3 regions of the Streptomyces sp. JLBG701 genome follow, and region 2 is predicted to be linked to each of the others. Evidence: predicted binding sites of a transcription regulator. Region 2 holds the regulator's gene; each other region holds the start of a gene.

Region 1 (8,001 bases), 1.4 Mb from region 2:
GGATCGCCCCGAACGGAAGTCCCGTGTGAAGTCGAACGGCGATCGGCTGTTCTGCTCCGATGCGGTCACCGGATTCCTCTCTGTTGTGGCGAGGGAAGACGACATGATCGAGGCGGCCGAGGTAGTGGTCGGTGCGCTGCGTGGGGCCTTTCACCTGGACCCAGTACCTCACCTGATGCGCCAGTACGTCCCCGCAAGCGACGCCGAGCTGCGGCGCAGCGCGGAGAACCTCTCGGCGGCGGTCGGTCGCATCGCCGAGAGCGCGCCCGAGGAATTCGCCCTGCTCGAAGCCGCGCTGCGACGTGTCGCCGAGCACCCCATCGAACACTTGCGGACGACGCGGTCCGACCTCGATGACGTCATGCTCGTCATCGACGAGGGCCAGGGCGGCATCACCCCGGCGCGGGAGATGAGCGACGGCATGCTGCGGTTCCTCGCCATCGCCACCGCGCTGATCTCTGGGCGACACGGCGTTGACATTGACGCGGGACCGCGGGCGCAGCGCAGCCTCACCCTCGTCGTTGAGGAACTGGAGAACGGCCTGCACCCCTCGCAGGCCAACCTCCTTCTGGACCTGCTGCACCAGGCCGTGGCCCGCGAAGGGACGCAGGTGCTGGTCACCACCCACAGCCCGGCACTGCTCTCCGCGCTCTCGGGCGACGACCACCGCGGAGTGATCGTGTGCGACCGGGAATCGGGGGCGGGCCGCAGCCGTCTGCAGAGGCTGCCGGAGATCGACGGATACGCGGCGGCGATGGCCGAGGGAAGGCTCGGTGACGTGGTCGCCCGGGGCCGCCTCCCGCTACGGCCCGAGGAACGGGACTACTCGGACTTCGACCGGCTGATGGGGATCGGCTGACACATGGCGCGTCCCGTCTCCTTCGTGGACACCTCCGTGCTCTGCAACCTGCTCGCCGTGCCGCACATGGACCAGGACCGGAAGTCCGTCCTCGCGGAACTGGCCGAGCTGCGCAAGAGTCATGAGCTGATCCTGCCGGTGACCGCGGTCATCGAGACCGGCAATCACATCGCCCAGATCGCCGACGGACGATTACGCCGGAGCTGCGCCGAGAGGTTCTCGGAGGTACTGCGCATGGTCGTCGAGCGGAAGGCGCCCTGGACCCTCCACCGAGTGGAATGGGACGAGACGCATCTGCTCGACCTCATTGGCGGCGCCGGTACAGGGGTCACTCTCGTCGAGTTGGCGTCGCAACGTCTCGGCTGTGGCGACCTGAGCATCCTCGCGGAGCGGAATCGGTACGTGGAGCGGACGTCAGGCACGACGGCCGAAATCTGGACGCTCGACGAACAGTTGGCCAGCTACTCCTGACCTGGCACTCAGCCGAATCACGGAAAGCCGCCACCCGACTCCACCGTCCTGGATACGGTGCCCGCAAGGGTGGTGGGATCGGGATGAAGTCGGTCATGAGATCGCGAAAGCGGAGATCGTGGCGGCTGGCCTGGGTGGTGCCGATACTCCCGCTCCTGGCCTTGGCCGGGTGCGTCGAGTCCGCGACGTCGACGACCAGGACGGCGACCGTCGATTGTGACCGGATCGCGGGCAACGGTCGTACGTTCTATGAGAGCAATCCGACATAGACCGCGCCGGAGAAGCAGGGGATGGATTCCACCCTGTTGCGAACGGGGCTGACCAAGCTCGGGGGTAACGCGTCGCTCTTCAGCGCGCTTGTCATCCGGCACGACCGTCTCGTTGCCGAGCGGTACTACCACGGCAGTGGCGCGGACCAGAGCAACAACGTCCACTCGGTGTCGAAGAGCATTCTGCAGGCGCTGGTCCACATCGCCGTCGCGAAGGGCTACATCGGCGGCCTGGACGACCCGGTGGCCGACTATCTGCCGGAGTACTTCGGCGATACGTCCGGCAAGACATCGCCGTACAAGAAAAAGATCACCATACGGCACCTGCTGACCATGAAGTCGGGTCTCGACTGGACGGAGGATTCGACCGAGAGCCAGGTCGAGAAGGCGTCGACGGACTGGGTTCAGAAGATTCTGGGCCGCTCGCTCGTATCCGCCCCTGGTGTGACGTACAACTACAGCAGTGGCAATACGCACGTCGTGTCAGCCGTGCTGCAGAAAGCCACGCGAATGAGCACGTGCCGGTTCGCCCACCGGTACCTGTTCGGACCGATGGGCGTCACGGCCGAGCACTGGGGACGTGACCCGCGAGGCATCTCCTCCGGCGGATACAACGTCTATCTGACGCCACGGGAGATGGCCAGGTTCGGCCTCCTCTACCTGCACGACGGCAAGTGGGACGGCCGGCGACTCGTGCCACATGCCGCGGTGCGGGCGGCGCAAGCCCGGACCACACAGGTCGACGACACCTTCGCCTACTCCGAGGGCTGGTGGACGGACACCATCTCGGGGCGCTCCACGTACTTCGCCTGGGGATATGGCGGCCAGTTCGTCTACGTCATCCCCAGCGCCGACATCGTGCTCGTGACCAGCGAGAACACCAGTGACAACAGCGTCAACGAGGAGATCGACCCGAGGGCGTTCATTCGCGATTACCTGCTGCCCTCCATCACCGGTCAATGATCGGTGGAGGGCGACTTTGCCGAGGCGTGCAGCAGTAGGTCCCGCAGTGCCGTGGCGGTGTCCGACGGCTCGGTGGGGGTGAGGACGACCTGGTCGGCGGTGGTCGAAGGGCCGGTGAGGGGGATGATGCGCAGACCGGGTGGCTGGTGTTCGAGTGCGGATTCGATGGTGATGCCGATGCCCGTTCCCGCGGCGACATGAGCGGCGATGGCGTGCACGCTGTCGGCGGTTCTGATGATGCGCAGGTCGGCTCCGCCGATGTGGAAGGCGGACAGGAGGCGGTCGCAGAGACCGCTGTTGATCTGGTGCGGCCAGGTGAGCAGGCCGGTGGTGGACAGTTCGGACGCGTTCAGCTCGGCGTGCCCGGCGAGGGGGTGGGTCGCGGGTACGAGCGCCATGAACCTCTCGGTGGACAGCACCCTCGCGCGTACGCCGGTGAGGTCGCCGGTCGCCCAGCCGATGCCCAGCCCGATCGTCTCCGCCCGCAGGGCGGTGAGCTGGGCTGTGGTCGGCATGGCCTCCGGCACGATCGTCACATCGGGGAAACGGACGCGCAGTTGGGGCAGGCAGCGCAACAGCAGCTGGTGGTCGGTGTATTCGGCGTGGGCGACGACGAGGGTGGTGCGGGTCCGGTCGCCGGCGGCCAGGGAGCGTCCGCGCTGCTGGAAGCGGCGCAGCTGGGCCAGGGTGGCGTGGGCGTCGGGCAGCAGCGCTTCGCCGAGGTCGGTCAGTGACACCCGGCGGCTGGTGCGGTGGAACAGCCGCCCGCCCAGGGTGCTCTCCAGCCGCCTGACGGCGTCGCTGACGGTGGGCTGCCCCCGGTGCAGGCGCGCGGCGGCGCGGCCGAAGTGGAGCTCTTCCGCGACCGCGACGAATGCTTCCAGTTCCATCCTGTCCACGGGGCCAGGCTAACGCGATCGATCGGTGTGACCGATCGCTGCGTGCCGAAGTTCGGCGTTGATGCTGTGCCGTACGCAGGTTGTGATGGCTGGGCAAGCAGGGATTTCCCCACGACCGGAAGTAGTGAAGAGCACATGCCAGTCAATGACGTTGACCGTGAGCACGATGCGCCGATGGTCACGGTGACGGTGGTCTACCACTCGGTGCACGGGCACACCCGGGTCTTGGCCGAGCACCTCGCCGACGGGGCGCGGCTGGTGCCGGGCGCCCGGGTGTATCTCGTCGAGATCCGGCCCGAGGACGTCACCGCGGGCCGTTGGCACGATGCGGAGGTGCTGGCGCTGCTCGAGCGCTCCGATGCGATCGTCCTCGGCTGCCCGACACTGATGGGCAGCGTGTCGGCGGTGTTCAAGGCGTTTATGGAGGCGGCGTTCACGCCGTTCACGACGCAGGCATGGAAGGACAAGCTGGCCGGAGGGTTCACCATGTCCGCCTCGCAGAGCGGCGACAAGCTGGTGGTCCTGGAGCAGTTGGCGGTCTTCGCCGCGCAGCTGGGCATGCAGTGGATCGGCGTGGGCGACATGCCGGGCAACAACTGGAGCGGTGGAGCCCGCGACGATGTGAACCGGCTGGGCTCCTGGCTGGGTCTGATGAGCCAGAGCCACGCCGACCAGGGGCCGGAGCACGCCGGATCGCGTGGCGACCGGATCACCGCGATGCGGTACGGCGAGCGGATCTCCCGGCTGGCTCAGCGTTGGGTCAATGCCGTGCCGTACGACACCTCCCGGATGACCGAACACGAGGCCCGCGCCCTGTCGGCCTCCCTCAGGGAGACGGACGACGCACCGGCAGCGCTGACCGGCGCCTGACCCTCCGGCCCCGTGAACTTCGCGCTGGTGAGCAGGGCGTGCACCCGCCAGTCCAAGGACTCGTACAGGGCCCGTCCCGCCGGGGTGCCGCCCAGGACGCCGGTCTCCGCGCCCTGGGCGGCCGCCGCGTGCTGGAGCGTGCGCATGACGAGGCTGCCCAGGCCCCGGCGGCGGTGGGCGGGGGTCGTCTCGATCTGGTCGAAGACCGCGGTGGCGCCGGCCGGGGCGACCTGGCCGCGTGCGGCGAGGGAGCCGTCTGGGGCGGCGACGAGCATGCGGGTGACTCCGCCCCGGGTCCAGACGCGGACGCGGTAACCGGCCGGGGGCGCTGCGGTGTCTCCGGCGGCCGGCGTCAGCGGGACCGACATCAGGTAGCCCGCCTCGGGGTCGACCCACCAGTCCGCTCCGAGCCAGGGCCCGACCACCGCCGGGTCGGTGAAGACCTTGAGCCACACGCCGGGCCCGGTCACCGCGTCCGCGACCTTGCGGACGGTGGCCTCCTCGACGGAGTCGTTCGTGGCGCCGAGGACGTGCCGCGAGACGTGGTGGGCCTGTCCGACATCGATGGTGCAGCCCCAGGGTTCCACCTGCGGCGGAGCCGCCCCGCGCGATACGACCCACCCGTCCACCCATGCCTGCACTAGCCCGTCCACGACACCCCCAGGTAATAGTCACTAGTTGTATAGGAGTATTACCTAGATGGTGACCGGTGGCCAGTCCGCGCCCGCCCTCTTCCTCTCCCGTTTCCCCTCCCCCTTCCCCGATCGCTCAGAGCGAACGGGGGTCGGGGAACAATCGGAGGCTCACGTGCATTGAGTCGGCATAGCTCAACTTGACTGCCAAAGGGGAGATCAATGGCTTCCGTATCCACACCGCTCACCCTGCCTGTGCTGCCGCTCGACGACGAGGTCGTGCTGCCCGGGATGGTGGTTCCGCTGGACCTCAACGACACCGACGTACGAGCCGCGGTGGAGGCCGCACAGGCCGCTGCCCGTTCAACGCCCGGCAAGCCGCAGGTACTCCTGGTGCCACGCATCGACGGGACGTACGCGAGCACCGGAGTGCTCGGCACCGTCGAGCAGGTCGGTCGGCTGGCCGACGGTGACCCGGGAGCGCTGATCCGCGCTCGCCGCCGCGTGAAGATCGGCGCCGGGACCACCGGCCCGGGTGCGGCGCTGTGGGTCGAGGGGGCCAGGGTTGACGAGAACGTTCCCGAGCCGCTGCCCGGGCATGTCGCCGAGCTGGTGAAGGAGTACAAGGCGCTCGCCACGAACTGGCTGAAGAAGCGCGGCGCCTGGCAGGTCGTAGACCGGGTGCAGGCCATTGACGACGTGTCCGCCCTGGCCGACAACTCCGGTTACTCACCCTTCCTGACCACCGAGCAGAAGGTCGAGCTCCTGGAGACCGCGGACCCGGTGGCCCGGCTGAAGCTCGCCACTCAGTACCTGCGCGACCACCTCGCCGAGCAGGACGTCGCCGAGACCATCGCCAAGGACGTGCAGGAAGGCGTCGACAAGCAGCAGCGCGAGTTCCTGCTGCGCCGGCAGCTGGAGGCCGTACGCAAGGAGCTGCGCGAACTCAACGGTGAGCAGGAGGGCGAGGAGTCCGACGACTACCGCGCGCGTGTCGAGGCCGCCGACCTGCCCGAGAAGGTCCGCGAGGCCGCCCTCAAGGAGGTCGACAAGCTGGAGCGGTCCAGCGACCAGTCGCCCGAGGGCTCGTGGATCCGGACCTGGCTGGACACCGTCCTCGAACTGCCGTGGAACGAGCGGACCGAGGACGAGTACGACATCCAGGGTGCCAAGTCGATCCTCGACGCCGAGCACGCGGGCCTGGAGGACGTGAAGGAGCGGATCACCGAGTACCTGGCGGTGCGCAAGCGCCGTAGCGAGCGTGGGCTCGGTGTCATCGGCGGGCGGCGCGGCGGTGCCGTACTGGCCCTCGTCGGCCCGCCCGGCGTCGGCAAGACCTCGGTCGCCGAGTCGGTCGCGCACGCGATGGGGCGGAAGTTCGTCCGGGTCGCGCTCGGCGGTGTCCGCGACGAGGCCGAGATCCGCGGCCACCGGCGTACGTACGTCGGCGCGCTGCCCGGCCGGATCGTGCGGGCCATCAAGGAGGCAGGGTCCATGAACCCGGTGGTCCTGCTCGACGAGATCGACAAGGTGGGCTCGGACTTCCGGGGCGACCCGGCGGCGGCGCTCCTTGAGGTCCTGGACCCGGCGCAGAACCACACCTTCCGCGACCACTACCTGGAGGTGGAGCTGGACCTGAGCGATGTGGTGTTCCTGGCCACCGCCAACGTCCTGGAGGCCATCCCGGAGGCGCTGCTCGACCGTATGGAACTGGTCCGGCTCGACGGCTACACCGAGGACGAGAAGGTCGTCATCGCCCGCGACCACCTGCTTCCGCGCCAGCTGGAGCGGGCGGGGCTGCAGGCCGACGAGGTCGTGATCGACGAGGGCGCGCTGCGCAAGCTGGCCGGCGAGTACACGCGTGAGGCCGGCGTCCGCACCCTGGAGCGGTCCATCGCGCGGCTGCTGCGCAAGGTCGCGGCTCAGCACGAACTGGGCGAGCGGAAGCTGCCGTTCAACGTGGGGGAGGGCGAGCTGCGCGGGCTGATCGGGCGGCCGCACCACGTCCCCGAGTCCGCCCAGGACCCGGCCGAGCGGCGCACCGCCGTCCCCGGCGTGGCCACCGGTCTTGCCGTCACGGGCGCGGGTGGCGACGTCCTGTTCGTCGAGGCGTCGCTGGCCGACCCGGAGACGGGCGCGGCGGGCCTGACCCTGACCGGTCAGCTGGGTGACGTGATGAAGGAGAGCGCGCAGATCGCCCTGTCCTTCCTCCGCTCGCACGGAGCCGAGCTGGAGCTTCCCGTGGGCGACCTGAAGGACCGGGGCGTGCACATCCACTTCCCGGCGGGCGCGGTCCCCAAGGACGGCCCGAGCGCGGGCGTCACGATGACGACGGCGCTGGCGTCGCTGCTGAGCGGGCGTCTGGTCCGTACGGACGTGGCGATGACCGGTGAGGTCTCGCTGACCGGTCGGGTCCTCCCGATCGGCGGCGTGAAGCAGAAGCTGCTGGCGGCGCACAGGGCGGGCGTGACCACGGTCATCATCCCGAAGCGCAACGAGCCCGACCTGGACGACGTCCCGACCGAGGTCCTGGACAAGCTCGACGTCCACGCCGTCACGGACGTCCGCCAGGTCCTGGAACTGGCCCTGTCGCCGGCCACGAACGGCGCGACGCCGGAGGTTCCGGTGGCGGCGTGACGGACGCGACCGGATAGAGGAAGGCCCGGGGAACCCGAGAGGGAACCTCGGGCCTTCGCCGTACGCCATACCGCTGTACCGCCGCACGTCAGCCGGTGGGCAGAGGCTGCCGAAGGCCCGCGCCTGCGAAATACTTACGGAGCTGCGGCGCTGGCGCCGTCAGGCGGAGACCTTCGAGAACCTTCACGAACATTCAAGAACCTTCAAGAACGCGAAACCGGATACAGGGGTGCTGACGTGCACGAGGACGGAAACGGCGACGGTCGTGCGGAGCAGGAGTTCCTGTCCCTGGAGCGCGAGTTGACGGTCTTCCTGCGGCGCGCCCGGGCCAACCAGGGTGAGATGGCCCGTGAGGTCCACCCCGACCTGGAGTCCGCGGCGTACGGCCTCCTGGTCCGCCT
Region 2 (8,001 bases):
GGACGAATTGACCGATGGCGCGTGCGAGCAGCGCGACGCCGACCACGGTCAGAACCAGCGACACGATGATCGCGGCGAGTTGCATTTCGGGGCTCCTCGGGCCTGCGAGGGTCATTACTAAGCGGTAACTTATGCAGTCCGTCTGAGACTACCCATATCTTCCGCCGCACTGTAGCCAGGTGCACCGTGATCTGGGTCGCTGAGGGTTGCCTGAGTCGCGGGCGTCGGCGTACACAGTGGTGCGACCGATCAATGGATCACCGGAGGAGAGGGCCGTGCTGCCCAAGAGAAGAACCGTACGGTGACCCGGGTCCTACGCCGCGCAGCGGCCCTCGTCCTCGCCCTCCAGGCCCTCGACGGGATGTTCCTGGTCTGGAGTTCCACGGTAGGTGGCGGTCGGGTGGTGTGCGGGTGGGAGGCGGTCGCCGACGGCGGCGGATGTCCGACCTCGACCATCCGGTACGGCCTGTTCGCGGGAGCCGTGCTGCTCGGTCTGGCCCTGCTGATCGCGGCCGTACTGCTGGCCGAGCCGCGACTGGCCCGGCCGCTTCCCCGAGGGGCGGCCGCGGCCCTGCTCGCGCTCGCCCTGGCGGTCCAGCTGTGCCGGCTGGGCAGCTGGCTCTCCCCGGCCCGCTGGGACTACGGCTCGTCCGGGTGGGGTGACCTCGCCGAGGAGCTCGTCAGCCTGGTCGCGGCGGCGTTCGTCGCGGTGGTGTGCGCGGGGGTGGTCAGACAGGCGCTGCGCCGGTGGCGGAGGCCGGCGGGCTGACGTACGCCCCTCTCCTGATGGACATATCGACGATTCCGGGCAGACGGATCGACGATCCGATCGTGTTATTCATCCGCTTTTGCGGCATTCGCACTTAACTTGGACCCGTGCTCTACGGGATCCTCGCCGCCACCACCGCCCTCCTCCTCGCCGCTCTCCTCGCCGCCCTCCTCCGGCTGCCCGCCCTGCGCCTCGGCGTTCTCGACCGGCGGCGGGCGCGGCCGGTGCCGATGTTTGGTGGGGTGGCCGTTGTCGGGGCCACGGGGGTGGTCGCCGGGGTTGGGGAGTGGACCGGGGTTGCTCCGTTGGGGGAGGGGGTCGGCGAGTTGCTGGTCGCCGGGGGTGTCGTCGCCGGGTTCGGGCTTGTCGCGGATGTGTGGCGGCTGAAGGCTCGGTTTCTGCTTGGCGGTACGGTCGTGGCGGCCGCCTGGGTCGTGCCGTACGGCGAGATCGGGGTCGCCGGTGGGGTGTTGGCCGCGGGGTGGATCGTGTGTGTCGCGCTTGCCTTCAAAGCGCTCGATCATGCCGACGGGCTGGCCGGGACCGTGGGGGTCGTCACCGCCTTTGGGGTCGGGGCGTGTGCGGCCGTGGAAGTGATGGACGGGCTGGCCGTGTTGTTGAGCGTGCTGGCCGCCGCGCTGACCGGGTTTCTCATGCACAACTGGCATCCCGCGCGGATCGCGCTCGGGGCGTGCGGGTCTCTGTTCACCGGGTTCGTGCTCGCTGCCGCGGCGGTGATCACCCGGACCGGGCATGACCTCGCCTCCGGCGTCGGGGTGCTGTCGGCGCTCACTGTCGTGGCCGGTGCCGATGCCGTACTCGTCGTCGTGTCGCGGAGGTTGGCCGGGCGGCCGTTGCTGCGGGGCGGGCCCGATCATCTCGCGCACCGGCTGCGGCGGCTCGGGCTGACCCCGCGCGGGGCGGTGCTGTTGCTCGGGGTCGGCGCCTTTGCCGGGGTGCTCGTCGCGGTGCTCGCGCACACCGGGTGGGCCGGGGAAACGGCGCCTCTGTGGGTGGTGGCGGTGGCGCTGATGGTCGTAGGGGGACTGTTGAGGGTCTCGGTGTACGGGCCTCGGCGGCGGGTCGTGCCCGCGTCGCCGCAGGTCACAGGCCAGTTGCGTGTAAGGAACGGATAAGAGTTGAGTGCCCTCGACTCAGCTCTGTTGACCGGGCGCCGGACGTGATGCACACTTGAGTCCGTTCCACTCAAGTCAGCTGGAGGAAATCACCATGGCACGTGCGGTCGGCATCGACCTGGGCACGACGAACTCGGTCGTCAGCGTTCTGGAGGGCGGCGAGCCCACCGTCATCACCAACGCCGAGGGTGCCAGGACCACGCCGTCCGTCGTCGCCTTCGCGAAGAACGGCGAGGTGCTGGTCGGCGAGGTCGCCAAGCGCCAGGCGGTCACCAACGTGGACCGGACCATCCGCTCCGTGAAGCGCCACATGGGCACGGACTGGAAGATCGAGCTCGACGGGAAGCAGTTCAACCCGCAGCAGATGAGCGCCTTCATCCTGCAGAAGCTGAAGCGCGACGCCGAGTCCTACCTGGGCGAGAAGGTCACGGACGCGGTCATCACCGTCCCGGCCTACTTCAACGACTCCGAGCGCCAGGCGACGAAGGAAGCCGGCGAGATCGCCGGTCTCAACGTCCTTCGTATCGTCAACGAGCCCACCGCGGCCGCGCTCGCGTACGGCCTCGACAAGGACGACCAGACGATCCTCGTCTTCGACCTCGGTGGCGGCACCTTCGACGTGTCCCTGCTGGAGATCGGTGACGGCGTCGTCGAGGTCAAGGCGACCAACGGCGACAACCACCTCGGTGGTGACGACTGGGACCAGCGCGTCGTCGACTACCTGGTCAAGCAGTTCTCGGCCGGCCACGGCGTGGACCTCGGCAAGGACAAGATGGCCCTCCAGCGCCTCCGCGAGGCCGCCGAGAAGGCCAAGATCGAGCTGTCCTCGTCCACCGAGACCTCGATCAACCTGCCCTACATCACGGCCTCCGCCGAGGGCCCGCTGCACCTGGACGAGAAGCTCACGCGCGCCCAGTTCCAGCAGCTGACGGCCGACCTGCTGGAGCGCTGCAAGACGCCGTTCTTCAACGTCATGAAGGACGCCGGCGTCTCCATCAACGAGATCGACCACGTCGTCCTCGTCGGTGGCTCCACCCGTATGCCCGCCGTCGCCGAGCTCGTCCGCGAGCTGACCGGCGGCAAGGACGCCAACAAGGGCGTCAACCCGGACGAGGTCGTCGCCATCGGCGCCGCCCTGCAGGCCGGTGTCCTCAAGGGTGAGGTCAAGGACGTCCTGCTTCTCGACGTCACCCCGCTGTCGCTTGGTATCGAGACCAAGGGCGGCATCATGACCAAGCTCATCGAGCGGAACACGACGATCCCGACCAAGCGGTCCGAGATCTTCACCACCGCCGAGGACAACCAGCCCTCCGTGCAGATCCAGGTCTACCAGGGCGAGCGCGAGATCGCGGCGTACAACAAGAAGCTCGGGATGTTCGAGCTGACCGGTCTGCCGCCGGCCCCGCGCGGTGTCCCGCAGATCGAGGTCGCCTTCGACATCGACGCCAACGGCATCATGCACGTGACCGCGAAGGACCTCGGCACGGGCAAGGAGCAGAAGATGACCGTCACCGGTGGCTCCTCGCTGCCGAAGGACGAGGTCAACCGGATGCGCGAAGAGGCCGAGAAGTACGCGGAGGAGGACCACGCCCGCCGCGAGGCCGCCGAGACCCGCAACCAGGGCGAGCAGCTCGTCTACCAGACGGAGAAGTTCCTCAAGGACAACGAGGACAAGGTCCCCGGCGACATCAAGACCGAGGTCGAGGCCTCCGTCGAGGAGCTCAAGGCCGCGCTCAAGGGCGAGGACACCGCCGAGATCCGCACGGCCACCGAGAAGGTCGCGGCCGTCTCGCAGAAGCTCGGCCAGGCCATGTACGCCGACGCCCAGGCCGCGCAGGCCGCCGGTGGCGCCGACGCCGGTGCCGAGGCCCCGAAGGCCGACGACGACGTCGTGGACGCGGAGATCGTCGACGACGAGCGCAAGGACGGTGCCGCGTGACCGAGGAGACTCCGGGCTTCGAAGAGAAGCCCGACGTCCCCTCCGGCGCCACCCCCGAAGACGCCGAGCCGCAGGCCGCCTCCCCCTCCGCGGGGGAGGGGGCGGCCCCGGCCGGGGACGCAGTACAGATCGCAGGCCTGACGGCCCAGCTGGACCAGGTACGCACCGCGCTCGGTGAGCGCACCGCGGACCTCCAGCGGCTCCAGGCCGAGTACCAGAACTACCGCCGCCGCGTCGAGCGGGACCGGATCACGGTCAAGGAGATCGCCATCGCGAACCTCCTCACCGAACTCCTCCCCGTCCTCGACGACATCGGCCGCGCGCGGGATCACGGCGAACTCGTCGGCGGATTCAAGTCCGTGGGGGAGTCGCTGGAGACCGTGGCGGCGAAGCTGGGACTCCAGCAGTTCGGCAAGGAGGGCGAGCCCTTCGACCCGATGATCCACGAGGCCCTCATGCACTCGTACGCGCCGGACGTCACGGAGACGACCTGCGTGGCGATTCTGCAGCCCGGGTATCGCTTCGGTGAGCGCACCATCCGCCCCGCGCGGGTGGCGGTCGCCGAGCCGCAGCCCGGGGCCACGCAGGTGGTCAAGGCCGAGGAAGGTGCCGAGGCGGGCGAGGACAAGGACAACGGCCCTGAGGAGGGCTGACGTAAACAGCGAGTGGAAGGAGGGACGTCGGGGATGAGCACCAAGGACTTCATCGAGAAGGACTACTACAAGGTCCTCGGCGTCCCCAAGGACGCCACCGAGGCCGAGATCAAGAAGGCGTACCGGAAGCTCGCCCGCGAGTTCCACCCGGACGCCAACAAGGGCAACGCCAAGGCGGAGGAGCGGTTCAAGGAGATCTCCGAGGCGAACGACGTCCTCGGTGACCCCAAGAAGCGCAAGGAGTACGACGAGGCACGCGCCCTCTTCGGCAACGGCGGGTTCCGCCCGGGGCCGGGCGCGGGCGGCGGCAACTTCAACTTCGACCTGGGCGACCTCTTCGGAGGCGGCACCCAGGGCGGCCAGAGCCCCGGCGGCTTCGGCGGCGGGATCGGTGACGTCTTCGGGGGCCTGTTCAGCCGCGGCGGCGCGGGCACCGGCACGCGTACCCAGCCCCGGCGCGGCCAGGACATCGAGTCCGAGGTCACGCTGAGCTTCACGGAGGCCATCGAGGGCGCGACGGTTCCGCTGCGCATGTCCTCGCAGGCGCCGTGCAAGGCCTGCTCGGGCACCGGCGACAAGAACGGCACACCGCGCGTGTGCCCGACCTGCGTCGGCACCGGCCAGGTGGCGAGGGGTTCAGGCGGCGGTTTCTCTCTGACCGACCCCTGCCCGGACTGCAAGGGCCGCGGCCTGATCGCCGAGCACCCCTGCCTGGAGTGCAAGGGCAGCGGCCGGGCCAAGTCGTCCCGGACGATGCAGGTCCGGATCCCGGCGGGCGTCACCGACGGCCAGCGGATCCGCCTGCGCGGCAAGGGCGCACCGGGCGAGCGGGGCGGCCCGGCGGGCGACCTGTACGTCATGGTCCACGTCGACGCCCACCCGGTCTTCGGCCGCAGGGACGACAACCTGACGGTGACGGTCCCGGTGACGTTCGCGGAGGCGACCCTCGGCGGCGACATCCGCGTCCCGACCCTGGGCGGCCCGTCGGTCACCCTGAAGCTGCCCCCGGGCACCCCCAACGGCCGCACCATGCGCGCCCGCGGCAAGGGCGCGGTTCGCAAGGACGGCACCCGGGGCGACCTGCTGGTCACCGTAGAGGTGAGTGTCCCGAGGGACCTGACGGGGAATGCTCGTGACGCGCTGGAGGCGTATCGCGAGGCCACCGCGGACGAGGACCCGCGGGCCGAGCTGTTCCAGGCAGCGAAGGGAGCTTGATCGAGATGGACGGCCGTCGACGCAACCCTTATGAACTGACCGAGGAGACCCCGGTCTACGTCATCTCGGTGGCGGCCCAGCTCTCCGGCCTGCACCCGCAGACGCTCCGCCAGTACGACCGCCTCGGCCTGGTCTCCCCCGACCGCACCGCCGGCCGGGGCCGCCGCTACTCGGCCCGCGACATCGAACTCCTGCGCACAGTGCAGGCGTTGTCCCAGGACGAGGGCATCAACCTCGCCGGCATCAAACGCATCATCGAGCTGGAGAACCAGGTCGCGGCCCTGCAGTCGAGGGTGGCGGAACTGGAGTCGGCGTTGGACGGCGCGGCGGCGGCGATGCAGCAGCGGGAGGCGGCGGTGCATGCTTCGTATCGGCGGGACTTGGTGCCGTACCAGGAGGTACAGCAGACGAGTGCGCTGGTGGTGTGGCGGCCCAAGGGGCGGCAGTCCTCGGACTGACGGCGTGTGACATGCGAAAGGGGCCCGGAGGTTCATCGACCTCCGGGCCGCTTTCGTGTGCTCGGGATGCTCAGGGCGCCAGGGCCACCCAGGCGTCGCCGGGCTTGGATTCGGTGCCGTCGGCGTGCAGGGCGGTCACCCAGTAGAAGTGGGTGGTGCCGGCGGCGGCCGTGGTGTCGGTGTACGAGGTGCCGGTGACCGGGTCGGCGGTCAGGGGCTCGTACGCAGCGGTGGCCGGGTTCCAGCGGTAGACGCGGTAGCCGGTTATGTCGTCCCCGTAGTACGAGCTGGACAGGTTCCACGTGAGATCGACGCCGGTCGAGCCCTCGACACCGGCCTGGGCGCTCACGCTGACCAGCCAGTCCGCGGGGGTCTCCACGGTGGGCCGCAGGTCGTACTCGGTGACGGTGGTGGACACCATCTTGTCGGCCGACGTGTAGTTGGAGTTGCCCGAGGTGTCCACCGCGTCCACGAAGTACGTGTGATTCTCGCCGTCTTGGAGGTTCGCCGAGTCGACGAGCCGGCTGGTGCCCGCCTTGACCGTGCCCACGTGCGTGTACTGGGTGCCGTCGTCCACCGTGCTGAGCCGGAACACGTTGTACTCGGCCAGGTCGGCGACCGGGCTGTCGTCCCAGTCCAGGACCGTGCCGTACTCGGTGGCGGTGGCCGTGAACCCGGTGACGAGCGGCGGGGCGGTGCCGTCGCCGTAGCCGTGGGAGATGGTCTGCGAGGGAGCCGACTCCCGCCCGAGCGCGTCGACGGTCGTCACCCAGTACACGTAGAAGCCGTCGTTCGGGCTCGGCACGACCGTGGTGTCGGTGCAGGTGTAGGTGTGGCGGGTGCCGTAAGCGGTGTCGGTGAGCGTCGGGGCGCAGGGCACCACCTGCGAGTCGACGACGTCGAACGTGCCGGTCGCGTTGTCGAAGCGGCGCTCCTCGCGGTGGACCCGGAACTCGTCCGGCGCGTAGGGCGACACGTCCCAGGTCAGATCGACGCCGCCGCCGTCCTCCGGCCGGTTCTCCGACTTCCAGAAGTAGGGCACGGCGAGCGGCCGGGCGAACGACACCACCGACGAGTACCCGGTGTTGCCCGCCGCGTCGGTCGACGCGATCTTGTAGTAGGAGGTCTCCCCGTACGGGGCGGTGTCATCGACCGCGGAGTTGCCCAGGTTGGTCTCGGCCACCTCGAAGGGCCCGTTGGGCGAACCGGCCCTCAGCAGCTGCGTCGTCAGCATCGCCTCACCGGGCCACCACGTAAGGGTCACCCCGTCCAGGGCCGACTCGCCGACGACGGTCAGCTCGGTGACGGTCGGCGCGATCCGGTCCGCTGTGGTGACGAGCTGGTCGGCACTGCCCCCGGACTCCAGGCCGGCCTTGTCCACGGCCCGCACCTCGTAGTAGTGCGCGTGGCCGGAGGGCACGAGAGCCTCCGTGAACGACGTGCCGGTCAGCAGGCTGCCTCCGCTGACCAGATGCCAGTCGGTGTACCCCTTCGTCCGCCGGTAGACGCGGTAACCGGCGAGGTCCATCTCCTTGTTCTTTGCCCAGGTGAGTTTGGCCTTGCTGGCGGCCGAGTCGTACGTCACCGACGCCCCCGTCGGGGCCAGCGGCTTGACCTTGTCGACGGTGGCCGAGGTGCGGGGCGTGTACGTGAACTTGACCTTGGCGGCGCCGGTCCAGTTGACGTAGTCGACGCGGAGGGTGTGCTTGCCCTTGGGGATGGTGAGGTTGACGGTCTTCTTGACCGTCGTGGATACGTTCTTCCAGAGGCTGATCTTGCGGGTGCCGTCCAGGTAGACGCGGATGCCGTCCAGGCCCGAGGCGGTGAGGGA
Region 3 (8,001 bases), 3.1 Mb from region 2:
CCGGCGCGAACAGCCCGACCGCTACGACCTCGCCGCCCGCTGCGCGGTCGTCAACCGCTTCCTGCTCGGCTTCCCCGTCGGCACCACCCCCGAGGACCTGCCCCCGTCCTACCCCGACGGCGACGAGGAACAGCTCGCCGCGCGCTGGCGCCGCGACGGCATCCCGCCCGCCTACGACCGCTGCGGTACCGCGGGCGGCGAACCGGACCAGCTGCTCGTGCCCTGGGACACCTGGCGGGGCGGCACCCCGCCGAACTGGCAGCTCGCCTTCGCACACGCCCTCACCCGCACCGTGGCCACCGCGATGGACGTGGCCGGCGGCCGCCGCGCCTCGATGCGCGGCGGCCCCACCCGGCTCCAGCCGTGGGAGCGGGCGCTGAGCTGGTTCGTCTCCTCCTACCCGCTGCTCGGCGGTATCGCGGCCGGCATCACCCTGGTCGCCGACGCCGAACTCGCCCGCGCCCACGACATCTCCGTAGCGGCCGTGAACGCCGAGGCCGGCGAGATCTACGTCAACCCGCTGCGCGAATTCGAGGACGAGGAATGGCGGTTCATCCTCGCCCACGAAATGCTGCACGCGGCCCTGCGCCACGGAGACCGCTGCGGCACCCGCGACCCGTACCTCTTCAACATCGCCGCCGACTACGTCATCAACGGCTGGCTGTGCGAGATGGACATCGGCACGATGCCCGAAGGCCTCCTGTTCGACCCGGAGTTGAAGGACCTCTCGGCCGAGGAGGTCTACGACCGGATCGCCGGCGACCTGCGCCGGATGCGCCGCCTGTCCACCCTGCGCGGCAAGGGCGCCGGCGACATCCTCGGCGGCCCGCTCGGCCCGCCCCGCGACTACGTCGACCTCGACGACCTCTACCGCCGAGGCCTGGCACGGGGGTTGGACCTGCACCAGCAGCAGGCACGCGGATACCTGCCCGGCGGTCTGGTCGAGGAGATCCGGGCGCTCAGCCATCCGCCGCTGCCGTGGGACGCCCAACTCGCCCGCTGGTTCGACGAGCTCGTGCCACGCCCGGAGCCGGTACGGACGTACGCCCGTCCCTCGCGCCGCCAGTCCTCGACCCCCGACATTCCGCGCGCGGGCCACTACTTCCCGCCCGAGGAGATCGCCCGCTGCACCTTCGGCGTCGTCCTGGACACCTCCGGCTCCATGAGCCGCACCCTCCTCGGCAAGGCGCTGGGCGCGATCGCCTCGTACGCCGAGGCCCGTGACGTACCGGCCGCACGCGTCGTCTTCTGCGACGCGGCACCGCACGACGCGGGCTATCTCCCGGTCACGGAGATCGCGGGGCGCGTACGGGTGCGTGGCCGCGGCGGTACGGTCCTGCAGCCGGGCATCGACCTGCTGCACCGCGCGGACGACTTCCCGCCCGGCGCGCCGATCCTGGTGATCACGGACGGGTGGTGCGACGTGCTGCGGGTGCGGCGCGAGCACGCCTATCTGTTCCCCAGGACGCCCGACTGCCGTTCACCGCACGTGGGCCGGTGTTCCACGTGCGGTGAGCCGGAATGTGATCGGATGGGCACAGCAGGGACAAGACACAGCCGGAATTTCGGAAGGACTTATCGTGGCAACCACGCGCTCCGCACACACCGTCTGGGAAGGCAGCCTTCTCGAGGGCAGCGGTGTCGTCAACTTCGACTCCTCCGGTGCCATCGAGGCGCAGCCGGTCACGTGGGCCTCGCGCTCCCAGGACGCGGGCGGCAAGACCAGCCCCGAGGAGCTGATCGCCGCCGCGCACTCCAGCTGCTTCTCCATGGCGCTGTCGCACGCCCTCGCGGGAGCGGGCACCCCGGCCACCAAGCTCCTCACCTCGGCCGACGTCACCTTCCAGCCGGGTGAGGGCATCACGGGCATCAGCCTCACCGTCGAGGGCACGGTGCCCGGCCTCGACAACGACGGGTTCGTCGCCGCCGCCGAGGACGCCAAGGTCAACTGCCCGGTCAGCCAGGCCCTGAAGGCCGTACCGATCACGCTGTCCGCGAAGCTCGCCTGAGCCGCACCACCATCGAGCAGTATGTCGCGTGGGCCGCCTGTCGCAGGTGGTCCGCGCGGCTGTTCGTCCGGGGTCGCCGTGGCCTGGGTGGGGTAGGAACGTCGTACGCACAGGTGTCGGAAGGACTTGGATGGTGCCGGGAGCGACCAGCGACGGGACGGTGCTCGACTCGGCGATCCGCGAGCGCACCCGCGTCCTGCTGTTGTTCAGCCTGGCCGGCCGGATCCGACCGGAGCGCGGCGGGGCGGGCCGGCTCGTCGACCGCTGGGACTTCGGCCGCTTCGAGCCGCACCTGGTGTCCAGCGACGCGGTGCTGCCCGTGGCGGTACTGGCCGAGGCCGTGAGCCCGCAGGCGCTGCGGCTACCGGGCACGGACCACGGGCTCGCCCTCGCCTCGGCCGCTGTGCTGGTCATGGCCACCCCGCGCGGTGACGCGACCCTGATCGTCGACTGCGACTTCGAGGGGGAGACCGCCTCGGGCGCCCTCGCCTCCTGGCTGGCCACCACCTGTTTCGACCGGGCCGCCATGGAACTCGACGGCAGGCCGCTGCTCGACGTGCTCAGCGAGCGGCTGGGCGCGCCCGAACCCCTCGCCTTCGGACAGAACGTGCATCAACTCGTCTTCCCCGGCGGCCAGTTGCTGGACGACCTGCTCGGCGTGGACATCGACGACGAGACGCGGTTGTCCGTCCTCCTCAACGACATGGTCTACCGCGGCAGGATGCCCTCGCCCGGCACCCCACGGCTCACCGTCACCATGCCGCCCAACCTGCGGAACCACAGCGGAACCCTGTCCGCGCACGGCCGCGGGGTCTCCGTGCTGGCCGGCTGGGCCCCGCACGTGGAGAACGGCCTGACCCTCGTCGCCCTCGGCATGATCTCCGCCCTGGCCGTCCTCCAGCGCACCCGGCTCGCGGCCTTCGACATGATGCGGGCCAACGAACAGGCGCCCACGGACTCGCCGTACGAGGTCCGCTCGCTCATCTCGGGTCTCTCGGCCGGGGTGAACGAACTGCAACTGGACCTGGCCTTCGGCGTCGAGGCCTACGTGGACAGCCTGTTGATCCCGGAGATGCTCATGGAGGGCTTCCAGGCCTCGCTGCGCGACACGCTCGGCATCCGCGACAGCCTCGACAACTCGGCCCGCATGGTCGAGCGCCTCACCTCCGTCATCAACGCCCGCTCGGCGGCCCTCGACGCGGCCCTCGCGGAACGGGGCGACCGCCGAGAGCGCACTGTCTCCGGCCTCCTCGCGGTGGCCACCCTGATCGCCCTGCCGGCCACTCTGCTGTTGGCCTACTTCGGGGTGAACGCCACGGACGTGGACCCCGGCCGCTCCATCTTCGATCTGCGGGAGTACGGGGTGGCGTACGTGGTGGCCTGGCTGCCCTTCATCGTTCTGACGGTGATCGGAGTCGTCCTGCGCAGACGGGTCAGCGGGTTCTCGGGCTCGGTGCTCTCACCGCCCGGCAACGGCCCCGTCCCGCTGCCCACTCCCGTTCCCGCTCCCCTTCCCCCTCCGCGCAATCCATCCGGGAGTTGACCGCCCATGCCGCGACGACCCGCTGTCTCCGCGCACAAGGGAGGATCCGAAAGGACCACCCCCGGTACGTGGCAGGCCTACGAGGACGCGCTGCGGTCGGGCGCGGAGTACGTCGAGTTCGACATCCGGCGCACGGCGGACGGCGTCTTCGTCGTCTACCACGACGCCAGGGTCGCTCACACGGGCCCGCTGCTGTCCCGTATCACCCATGCGGAACTGAGCGACCGGGCCGGATACCCGGTACCGGTCGTGGACGAGGTCATGTCGCTGATCGCGGGCAAGCTGATCGGGCATCTGGACCCGAAGGAGGTCGGGTACGAGCGTGAGCTGATCGACCGCGCGATCGCCCTGCTCGGCGTGGACGGCTTCGTCGCCACGACCCTGGAGGACTCGTCGATCGCCACGATCACGGAGACCTTCCCCGGCGTGCGCACCCTCCTGTCCCTGGGCCGCAACCGCAGGGAGACGGGGCTGCTGCGCCTGCCCGGCACCCGGCTCGGCGAACTGTTCCCCATGCGGCGGATCCGCGCGTGCGGGGCGCACGGTGTCGCCGTCCACCAGCGGCTCGCGCGCGCCAATGTGCTGCGTGAGGCCGCAAGGCACGGCCTCTTCACGATGGTGTGGACGGTCGACGAGGAGGCGAGGATGCGCCGTTTCCTCGACGACCCGCGCGTGGACGTACTGATCACGAACCGGCCCCGGCGCGCGGTATCTCTCCGGGACCAGCCACCGAAGGCAGGGGCTGCGGGGGAGGCCGGGGCCGCGGGCGGCGGCCGCGGTCTGGCGGCCGCGGAGGACAAGGCCTGAGCGCGCGCTCAGGCGCCCTTCCCCCGGTGTCTGCTTCTACGCTCCCTTGACAAGAGCGCACTCAAGTTTTGTGCTGGAGTCCTGGAAGCGCCCTGGCGGAAGGGGATGGCGATGGGACGTGCGGTCGGTATCGATCTCGGGACCACGAACTCGGTGGTGGCCGTCCTGGAGGGCGGCGAAGCCACCGTTGTCGCCAACGCGGAGGGGGCCAGGACCACACCGTCGGTCGTGGCCTTCGCCAAGAACGGCGAGGTGCTCGTCGGTGAGGTGGCCAAACGGCAGGCCGTGACGAACGTGGAGCGCACCGCCCGTTCGGTGAAACGCCATATGGGCGAGGCGAGTTGGCGCTTCCCGGACCAGGGCGCGGTGGACGGCACCCGCTACCAGGCGCAGGAGCTGTCGGCCCGTGTCCTGCAGAAACTGAAGCGGGACGCCGAGTCGTACCTGGGCGAGGACGTCACGGACGCCGTGATCACGGTCCCGGCCTACTTCGACGACGCCCAGCGCCAGGCGACCAAGGAGGCGGGGGAGATCGCCGGCCTGAAGGTCCTGCGGATCATCAACGAGCCCACGGCCGCCGCCCTCGCCTACGGCCTCGACCGGGGCGAGGAGCAGACCGTCCTCGTCTTCGACCTGGGCGGCGGCACCTTCGACGTGTCGCTGCTGGAGATCGGTGACGGCGTCATCGAGGTGAAGGCCACCAACGGTGACACGCACCTGGGCGGTGACGACTGGGACCAGCGGGTGGTCGAATACCTGGTCAAGCGCTTCAAGGGGCAGAACGGCATCGACCTCGGCAACGACAAGATGGCGCTGCAACGCCTGCGGGAGGGCGCGGAGAAGGCGAAGATCGAACTGTCGTCGTCCTCCGAGACGACCGTCAACCTCCCCTACATCACCGCCTCCGCCGAGGGCCCCATCCACCTTGACGAGAAGCTGACCCGCGCCCAGTTCCAGGAGCTCACCGCCGACCTTCTCGACCGCTGCAAGACCCCCTTCCACCAGGCGGTCAAGGACGCGGGCATCAAGCTCGCGGTGATCGATCACGTGATCCTGGTCGGCGGCTCGACCCGGATGCCGGCGGTGACGGACCTGGTGAAGGAACTGACCGGCAAGGACCCGCACAAGGGCGTGAACCCGGACGAGGTGGTGGCGGTCGGCGCGGCGCTGCAGGCGGGCGTGATCCGAGGCGATGTGAAGGACGTCCTGCTCCTGGACGTCACCCCGCTGTCCCTGGGCATCGAGACCAAGGGCGGCATCATGACGAAGCTGATCGAACGCAACACGACGATCCCGACCCGCCGTTCGGAGATCTTCACGACGGCCACCGACAACCAGCCCTCGGTCGGCATCCAGGTCTACCAGGGCGAACGCGAGATCGCCGCCTACAACAAGAAGCTGGGCGTCTTCGACCTCACGGGCCTCCCGCCCGCCCCACGCGGCGTCCCACAGATCGAGGTCGCGTTCGACATCGACGCCAACGGCATCATGCACGTGTCGGCGAAGGACCTGGCGACCGGCCGCGAACAGAAGATGACGGTCACGGGCGGCTCGGCCCTCCCCAAGGACGACATCGACCGCATGATGCGCGAGGCCGAACAGTACGCGGACGAGGACCGCAAACGCCGCGAGGCGGCGGAAACCCGCAACCAGGCGGAACAACTCGTCTACCAGACGGAGAAGTTCATCCGCGAGAACGAGGACAAGATCCCGCCGGACACCAGGTCCGAGGTGGAATCGGAGATCACGAACGTCAAGTCCCTCCTGGACCGCGAGTCCGACACGGTCGCCCTCCGGGCGGCAGTCGAGAAACTGGCCACCGTCAGCCAGAAGATGGGCCAGGCGATGTACGCCCAGGCCGCCCAGCAGGCCCCTTCGGACGCGGCGCCCGGGGAGGAGCATGCGTCGCCGCAGGATGAGGAGGGGGTGGTGGATGCGGAGATCGTGGATGAGGAGAGGGATACGAAGGGTGGGGCGGCGTAGGGGTGGGCCGCGTTGGTGTGCACCGCCCCTGACCCGGCTCAGCCGAACGGCAGCTTGATCGTCTTCCACTCGCTGGCCGCGCTCACGACCGTCGTAGCGGAGCCGATCTGCCGACTGCGGTTCTCATCACCGACGTCGGGCAGGGTGGCGCCCGGCTTCAGGACGTTCTCTAGGTCTGGACGAGTCGCCTGGCGTGCCCGGCCTCATCCTCCCGGACGAGGCCGGGCCGGGCGCTGCGGAACTGCCACCGCGTGATGGCACCGTCCGGGTTGTCGAGGCCGGCCTGGGACAACGCTGCTTCGATCCGGCTGCGGACTTCGGCCTCAGCCGCAGGTTCGGTTACGAACAGCACTCGTAGTCGCACCTTGTCGCCGGAGCGTTCCACGGCGGTGTGGTGCGGCGCGAGCGGGCACGGCGGCTCGTGCTCCCAGTGCCCGCAGAGCGCGACCGTGATGGCCGCTCCTGGGGCTCGCGCATCGCCGCCCGCTTCCATGATCACGATCGCTTCGTGGACGAATGCTTGGCGCACTCAGTCAGTATCCACCCGAGTCGGCACCGCGTGGGCGGTCGGGTAAGCGACCGGAGCGAAGCGCATTCCCCACAGTGATCACCAGTGGCCGCAACCGAATCTCCGCACCACGGCACGATCTACGGCTGGCGTACCAGGAGCCTCCAGGAGACAGAGCTCAGGACCCCGCCCGCTCCGGACGCGGCGGGGGTGGGAGCGGCGGCGGTAGATCAGTAGCAGGATCCACCAGCACGAACAAGATGCCGTAATGGAACGCCGGGGACGCGATGTTGAGGAGTCGTGACTCGTAGATCTGGGACGAGCGGGTTGTCCAGCCGAACTTGTCGTAGCGGTAGCGCCAGATCAGGCCCGCGATGAGCGAGGCGAAGGCCACGTACGGGAGGACTGCCCACAGGAATGTCTTCATCGGGCGGCCCCCGCCCTTGTCGGCGGCAGCGTCGCGCATACCGCGTCCAATATCGACGCGTACGGGGTGCCGAAGGACGTCAGGCGGGCGCGGAGTTGGTCCAGGCCGTCCCTGTGGTCCGTCAGCAGGTCCGTGTTGCCTGTGCGGGCCGCGAACTCCAGTACCGCCGGGAGAAAGTCCGGGAGTTCCTCGCCCGTGAATTCCAAGTCGTGGGCTCGGTATACCTCCTTGAAGCGGACCAGGGACATGCCGCGTCTCCTCGTGTCGCCGTCGTTCCACCAACTCAGGTACAGGCTGTGGCGGTTCTTGAAGTCGAAGACCTGGACGTAGTGCGCGGCCAGTTCCTGGGCGGGGGTTATCGCCGCGTGGTCCACGAACTCCCGTAGTTGTGGGGCCGCTTCGCGGAGTAGTGGCAGGCGGGCTCGGAAGTCGTCGTCCGGGTACGTCAGGCAGAGTGCCGACGCCTGGTACAGCACCTCGAATCCTGGCATCAGGTCTCTTCCTCCGCCTCGTCGGATGTCTGTCGCTTGCGCAGCGCGTGGAGGTTCTCCACCGACACCAGCGGCAGCTGCTTGCGGCCCGAGTCCTGGCCGAACGGGCCGTCGCCGCCCATTCCGGGGCCGCCGTCGTAGTCCAGGCTGCAGTCGTCCGGCAGGGCGGACTCCTCCAGACGGCGGGCGTCGCCCACGGCGGCCGTCGGGATGACGTAGCGGTCCTCGTACTT

What was found. Region 2 encodes HspR, which represses chaperone genes until heat shock. Its sites were predicted from a motif close to TTGAGNNNNNNNNNCTCAA; they were not measured.
Region 1: lon (endopeptidase La) is a predicted target of HspR. The motif match lies at 5,144-5,162, and genes of this name have one in related genera.
Region 3: dnaK (molecular chaperone DnaK) is a predicted target of HspR. The motif match lies at 4,406-4,424, and genes of this name have one in related genera.

What each region holds. Positions count from the first base shown of each region.
Region 1 is NZ_CM178588.1:7,654,740-7,662,740, forward strand. It holds gene AC5DRG_RS35615 (AAA family ATPase) at 1-859, shown strand, start outside; gene AC5DRG_RS35620 (hypothetical protein) at 863-1,330, shown strand; gene AC5DRG_RS35625 (serine hydrolase domain-containing protein) at 1,621-2,562, shown strand; gene AC5DRG_RS35630 (LysR family transcriptional regulator) at 2,556-3,452, opposite strand; gene AC5DRG_RS35635 (flavodoxin family protein) at 3,636-4,331, shown strand; partial or broken gene AC5DRG_RS35640 (GNAT family N-acetyltransferase) at 4,340-4,984, opposite strand; gene lon (endopeptidase La) at 5,186-7,600, shown strand; gene AC5DRG_RS35650 (MarR family winged helix-turn-helix transcriptional regulator) at 7,838-8,001, shown strand, end outside.
Region 2 is NZ_CM178588.1:6,206,896-6,214,896, forward strand. It holds gene AC5DRG_RS28750 ((Fe-S)-binding protein) at 1-85, opposite strand, end outside; gene AC5DRG_RS28755 (hypothetical protein) at 302-769, shown strand; gene AC5DRG_RS28760 (MraY family glycosyltransferase) at 877-1,905, shown strand; gene dnaK (molecular chaperone DnaK) at 2,000-3,844, shown strand; gene grpE (nucleotide exchange factor GrpE) at 3,841-4,497, shown strand; gene dnaJ (molecular chaperone DnaJ) at 4,531-5,712, shown strand; gene AC5DRG_RS28780 (heat shock protein transcriptional repressor HspR) at 5,718-6,170, shown strand; gene AC5DRG_RS28785 (fibronectin type III domain-containing protein) at 6,241-8,001, opposite strand, start outside.
Region 3 is NZ_CM178588.1:9,342,934-9,350,934, forward strand. It holds partial or broken gene AC5DRG_RS42810 (vWA domain-containing protein) at 1-1,515, shown strand, start outside; gene AC5DRG_RS42815 (OsmC family protein) at 1,581-2,009, shown strand; gene AC5DRG_RS42820 (magnesium transporter CorA family protein) at 2,140-3,552, shown strand; gene AC5DRG_RS42825 (glycerophosphodiester phosphodiesterase family protein) at 3,559-4,359, shown strand; gene dnaK (molecular chaperone DnaK) at 4,471-6,342, shown strand; gene AC5DRG_RS42835 (hypothetical protein) at 6,512-6,871, opposite strand; partial or broken gene AC5DRG_RS42840 (respiratory nitrate reductase subunit gamma) at 7,098-7,277, opposite strand; gene narJ (nitrate reductase molybdenum cofactor assembly chaperone) at 7,274-7,768, opposite strand; partial or broken gene AC5DRG_RS42850 (molybdopterin-dependent oxidoreductase) at 7,768-8,001, opposite strand, start outside.